Regions from separate parts of the Selenomonas oralis genome, predicted to be linked through region 2. Evidence: riboswitches for the same ligand, from Rfam matches in the RefSeq annotation. Region 2 holds a riboswitch; the other holds the start of a gene.
The links. A riboswitch is a leader RNA that binds a small molecule or an ion and turns the genes downstream of it on or off. The one in region 2 is predicted to bind cobalamin.

Region 1 (3,206 bases), 1.3 Mb from region 2:
ACTTTCGTCTCCATCTCCTTCAGCAAGGCATCGCCTTTCTCCTTCTCACCCGTGACCTGGGCAAAGACCGAAACCTCACGCTTCACATCGTCATAGCTCTTCATGTCGAGGACAAGAGCCGGAATGTTGTTTTCCTCGAGCGTCGGCACAAGCTTTTCATTCATGCCTTTATTGACGATGACAAGATCCGGTTTGCACGCAAGCACCTTTTCCATATCGATCTGGTAGACCGCACCGACACTGGCCTTGTCCTTTGCGTAGTCGGGCATCTGCGTTTTCGAATCGGGACGCCCGACGACATCACCGCCCACAGCGTGCAGCGGCTCAAGGAACGAGGCCGACAGCACGACGATTCGCTCCGGCTTTGTCGGCAGCGTGACATCGCGCCCCATATCATCCTTGATCACGGCAAATGCCTTTTCTCCTGAAGCCTCCCCCGCTTCCTTGCCGCCGCAGCCGGAAAAAAGAGCGGCAGCCAGCAAGAAGAAGGACAGCACAGCTGTCATGCGAAAAACACGGTTCATTTTGCACCCTCCTCGTCAGGCGTCACGGCGCGTAAGGATCGTCGAGAGATAATTGACCTTCTTCTCCTTCTGCGCTTCTATATCATCAATGCGCTCCTCGTCCGGCAAACCGCAGCGGCTCACCATCACAGCCTTCTTCGCAAGGTTGTTCTCACTGAGCATATCGGCGATTGCGGGGAAATTCTTGTAAACCTTCATCAGGACGGCATTGTCTGTCACGGGCAGGATTTTCGCAATCTTCTCCGGCGAAGCCGTCGCCGGAATAATGGAAACAATATCATTCCCCTCGACAATCGGATAGCCGAGCTGACTGCCGATGGCGCAAAATGCCGGAATTCCGGGAATCGTCTGGATTTCCACATCCTCATGCTCAAGCAGGCGGTAGACATAGATATAGGTACTGTAGAACATCGGGTCGCCGAGCGTCAGGAACGCGACATTCTTGCCCTCTTCCAAGAGCGCCAGAATCTCCGCCTTGTTCTCCTCCCAAGCATCTGTCGACTCCGCAAAGTTCGCCACCATAGGAAACACCTGGTAGACGATCTCGATATCCTTCTTCAAATATGGCTGTGCAATCGAAAGCGCCACGCTGCCGTCCTTCTTCTCCGTCTTCGGTGCAATCAGCACATCGGCCTTCTCCATGGCACGAATTGCCTTTACTGTCAAAAGCTCCGGGTCGCCGGGACCCACACCGATACCGAAAAATATTCCTTTCATGTCTTCCTCCCATATCTCTCCAAAAGTCTCTGCCACACTCGCCGCCCGGGGACAGTATCTGCATTTGCAAAAATAAGAAGCTGCCTTCATCCCATCGCGAAAAGAATGAAGATGCAGCCCCATGACAGCAAAAAAAGAATCCCCTTCCCATCGCTCGCGGGTCTTGGGGGGATCCCCCCAACGGTGATTGTCAAACAGGCAGTTCTCCTGGCTAGGGTTTCCTCGCGCTTCCCAAACCTTCCCAGCCTCATGGCCAGTGGCATCTCTTGGGAGCGCTCCACCCGACAGTGGCGGGACCGCGCCGGTTCAACCGGCTTCTCTATTGAGCCTCATAGGCACCTGTTCCACTAGCCATTATTATACAAATCGCGGAAAAAGTCAAGGAAACAGCGCATATACGCGTTATGGGCCGTCGTTTAAAGAGAAAGAAATGTCCTTTCCTGCAACTCAGGAGCCTTGGACGAAAAAGCCATGCTCTGCCGCCATAAGGCTTGCTGTGCCTCCTGCACGAATCGTGCTGTCCACGTATTCCTTGCTTCTGCTTTCCGTCGGCGGTAAGGCATCCTTTTCCAAACAACAAGATCTATCCTTGCAAGCCGACAATATCATCATATATTGAATGCTTCTGGCATGAAAGGTTGTCTTTTATTTTTTATGAAGCCCACAAACCAAATCTCGAAATAACATTAGAGGGAAAGATTGGTCTAATGTTATTTTCTCCAGAGATTTATCTTCATCTAAGGTGGTTTTTAGTATTTGCTTTATAGTATATTTTAATGATTTGAGCCATTTTCCGAAATGATCGTTTTCTTGTGATCCATCCCATATCCTACAGTATTTTCCCCAATCAAATAGTATACAGATTTCTAGATCGCTCCATCTTTTTTGTTGTTTACTTTTATGAAAAACAACGCCTTTCTCAATATGTAATTGAATATCCTGCAATATGCGAATAATATTTACAAAATGACGGTTTTGGGAATCAATCCAAAGTGTCCTTCCATATAAAGAAGGCATCGCCGTCAGCAGATGTTTTTTTCTTGCATCATCTTTTTCTGAGATATACTGTTTGTCATGTTTCTTATCCCAATATGTATGGCGAATAAAAATATTCTGTTGACGGGATATTTTTCTATCTTTTGCATAAATCATGAAAGAGGAAATCATTTTATTAGGAATAAATTCTCGTAGTCTAAAAATTTGTTCGTAAGGTTCGTTTTGGTCGTCATAAATAAAACCGGGTTCTTCCGTATAATATGTGGCGATACTTTCATATCTTAATAAGAGTAAAGGAATTACAGGTTTGCACTCTGTAATAATTTGTTTACAATTTCCGGTTTCTATTGGATGCAACTATAACACACTCCCTAACAAACAGCTATGTTATTCTCTGGGTTCTACATCTGCAACATGTTCAGGTTCACCGCTTCCTTTATGAGAGCATATCCTATCGCTATACATAATGTTGCTAAAACTGCCATTTCAGGAGAAGCCATCATCTCATAATTGTTCTTCGTCCCACTAGCCACCGAAGTCGCACCAGCTGCCGCATTCCCACCGATGGCTTTTGCAACGGTTGCGCCGATGATGGCACTGACGCTCTGAACCGTACCCGGATCTTTGCCATCAAGTGCCTTAATAACAGCTTCGTTGAGGCCGGCGCCGACAGCACCAGAAGCAAAGCCAGCACCTGTGATCTGGCTCATGATGCCGCCGATAATGGCATGGACGGCGATTTTTCTGCCGCTGCCGTCGTCGGGCAAGTTATGTGCGAGGCGGAAGGCTTCCTCGCCGAAGGCGGCGGCGAGTTCCTGCTGCTCTTCGATCTTCTGCTTGTCAAAGATTCTGCCCAGCTCGTTCAGCGAGTTCGCCGTATCGCGGCTGAGGGCGGAGATGTCCTGCGTGGGATTGTCGCGGATGTCGATGGTTCCCTGCGCGACGGCAGACTTCGTCGTGCTGCTTGCC
Region 2 (3,206 bases):
TTTCCGTAAATCGCAAGAGCGGAATCCCTCCGCTGCCAACTGTACTTTACAGTATACTGCAAAAAAGCCGCTTTGAAAACAAGAATTTTCCTAGGCGGCGCACAATGAAGCAGCCGTTTGTGCGTGCAACTTACGGCCGCTTGGCGAAGAGCCAGGCGACGGCGCTTACGGCGAGGACTAGGAGCCAGGCAAGCGTGCCGCCCGTATTGCCGAGGAAGGTATCCGAGAGCGGCGCCGTCATGCCGATGAGGGAGAGCGCTGCGAGGAGCGCCGGCAGCTTCCAGACGGAAGCCAGCAGCGAACGTCCCCTGTCGTCCGCAAAGACGGGCCGGCGCTCCTTCTGCCTGTGCGTGCGCTGCCACCAGCCGAGGAACCCCGTGACGATGACGACGATCGTCACGATGTCGAGCAGCGCCCAGATGATTTTCAGGAGAATCGTCGAATGGTTATGGATGTGGAGGTCGAGCAGCGAGGCGCAGACGGCCAAGTAGCGCGGCAGCGGCTCAGTGAAGTGCAGGAGCTCGCCGTCTGCCGTACGGGAAAAGAGCACCTTCTGCCCCATGAACATCGCGGGGTGCGCCGCATCCGTCAGGTAGAGGGTCGCAGGGAGTTTGCCCGTCGCGGCCTCCATGCTCAGGACATCCTGCTCGGGGAAGGCTTCTTTCGCATAGGCGAGCATATCCTCGTAGCGGACGCTCGCAGCATCCCCCTGCGGCGCGTGGGCGTCGACATCCGCGAGGTAAGCGCCGTAGCCCACGGAGAAGATGACGATGGCAACGCCGCTCAAGGTCAGAAGCCCCGCCCAGACCGCCGTGACGACGCCGAGGAAGTTGTGCCAGTCGAAGGAGCTGCCCGCCGAGACGCCGCCGCGCGTGCCGCCGAAAAGGCGGCGGCGCATGAAGGTCGGATAGAGCAGCAGGCCGCCGAGAATGGAGAGGAAGCTGAGGAAACACATAATGCCGAGGAAGATCATACCGCCCTGCCCCATGGCGAGCCGCAGGTGCAGGATGTGCAGCGTGTGCATGAGGCTCGCGACGGCAGGCGACTTCACTGCGCCGCTGCGCCACGGAACGGCCTGTTCCGTCATGGGCGAATAGGCGATCTGCGTGCCACCCATGCTCATGCGCCCCGTGCGCCCGTGACTGCCCTTGTCAGCGATGCGGTAGAGCAGAAGCCCATGCTCGGGCATGGCGGAAATGGCCTGCACCTTCTTGTCGGGGTTCTCTTCCAGGACCTTGTCGAGTCCGGCAGAAGTTCCCTGCCAGAGCACATGGTAGGAGGAGTCTCCCGCATGGGGCAGAGGCTCGACGCGGTTCCACTGCGTGATCTCCTCCTTGAAGAGAAGAGGTAGCCCCGTGAGGCAAAGCAGGAGGAAAAACACTGCACAGATCGCACTGATCCAGCGGTGCAGACGATAGAGAAGTAACATGAAAAAGACTCCTTTCTTTCAAAACAGACCCGCTGAAACGGATTCGTCCGAAATCAGCTTGAAATGCTCGGAAAAGGACGCCCCATCTTGCCCTAGCCTCCCTGCCGGCTACAGATTCGTCGCCATAAGAATTACAAAAGCCCGGCGCCTTCCATCAGGCCGCGCCTGTAAAGAGCGGCCGCAAAAAAAGCCCTGCGCATCGCCGCAAAGGCGGCGAAAAGAGCCCGTCCGACGGCGCCGCAGGGCACAGGCGCAAACCAAAAGCAGCGCCCCTCCCGCCAGGAAAGGGCGCTGCTCAAAATCACCGCTTCATCAGGACGCAAAAAGATGCGCCGCACTGTCCTTCCGCCCCAAGGCGGAAGCAGCCGGCCGATAAAGCCAGATTCCCTCCCCATCGCTCGCAGGTCAAACGGCAATCGTCAATCAGGCAGTTCTCCTGGCTCCAGTTCATCGCTCCTCCGCACCTTCCCGGGCTTCCCCAGTGGCATCTTGCGGATTCGCTCGCTGTTACAGTGGCGGGACCGCGCCGGCTCCTCCGGCTTCCCTATTAAGTCTTGCGACACCTGATCCCATTCTATACGGTTTTCATATCTCCGGGCTTCCGACTGCCAGAATATCATTCCCCATAGGCATTGTCAATAGCACGGGAAAAGTTTTCCATCCTCCGTGCGTTCGTCTCGGGCAGACGGCGGCCCACCCGGCAAAATGTCGTCTGCCGCGCAAAAAACCGGGAGCGGCGCTGCTGTGCCGCTCCCGATTCCCGTCTTATTTTCGGCGTGATCCGAGCCGGCGAAAAATCAGCCTCAGCCCGAAAATGCCGCCACGAGATTTTTCAGTCGCTCCGTGCCTTCCTTGAAGCTCTGCACCTTGTCGAGAATGTCGGCGTACTTCTCCGCCATGCCGACGATATTCTCGGCGATGCGCGTGTTGCCGTCGGCGCTTTCGTGCGTCGCCCGGCCGATTTCCTCCATCGAGTGGTTCATGTTCTCCACCGACTGCAGAAGCACCTCCGAAGTCTTGGTGCTTTCCTTCGCCGCTTTCAGGAAGTATTCCGCATCCTCCTTGTACCGGACAGCCGTATCGTCCATCTGCGCATAATCCTTGCGCACATCCCCATCGAGAAGTGCCAAGAGATCGAACGCACTCTTGGACAGCGCCTGCATGGCGCTTGTCACTTCCCCCGTGAGGCTCTTGATCTTTTCCGCCGTCCCCTGCGACTGCTCGGCAAGCTTTGCGACCTCGCCCGCAACGACGGAGAAGCCGCGGCCCTGATCGCCGGCACGCGCCGCCTCGATGCTCGCATTCAGCGCGAGGAGGTTCGTCTGCTCGGCGATATCCGTAATCGCCTGCGTGAGCTGCGAGATCTGCTCGACGACCTTCGCCGATTCGATGGCCGCTTCCACCGACCCCTTGGACGACTCGTAGACGCGCTGGGAAGCCTCCTGCGCCTGCTCCATCTTTATCTTGAGCTCCGTCGCACGCGTGCTGATTTCCTGCGTGTACGCCTCGCTCTTCTTCATCACGCCGACCGTGCCGCGGATCTCCTCGCTCAAATGGTTGCTGACCTGCTGCATGCTTGCCGTCGAAGCCGCCGTCTCCTCCATGCCCGCCGACATCTCTTCCGTCACTGCGGACATATCCTGCGTCTCGTTGTTCATGGCCTCGATCATGCCCTCAAGCTCGCCGACAACAACATTCGTCCTCTCCGCTTCCTCATGCACCTGCTTCATGAATCCCTGCATCTTCATCAGGGCTTTGACGACAACGCCGATCTCAT

Region 1: another riboswitch for cobalamin. It lies ahead of cobI (precorrin-2 C(20)-methyltransferase); the one in region 2 lies ahead of ACRTGH_RS05815 (hypothetical protein).

Annotation. Positions count from the first base shown of each region.
Region 1 covers NZ_CP194411.1:2,505,100-2,508,305, forward strand. The annotation lists gene ACRTGH_RS11855 (ABC transporter substrate-binding protein) at 1-524, opposite strand, end outside; gene cobI (precorrin-2 C(20)-methyltransferase) at 540-1,241, opposite strand; cobalamin riboswitch at 1,422-1,599, opposite strand; gene ACRTGH_RS11865 (hypothetical protein) at 1,887-2,594, opposite strand; partial or broken gene ACRTGH_RS11870 (hemagglutinin repeat-containing protein) at 2,735-3,206, opposite strand, start outside.
Region 2 covers NZ_CP194411.1:1,217,387-1,220,592, reverse strand. The annotation lists gene ACRTGH_RS05820 (PepSY-associated TM helix domain-containing protein) at 131-1,429, opposite strand; gene ACRTGH_RS05815 (hypothetical protein) at 1,561-1,767, opposite strand; cobalamin riboswitch at 1,839-2,011, opposite strand; gene ACRTGH_RS05810 (methyl-accepting chemotaxis protein) at 2,233-3,206, opposite strand, start outside.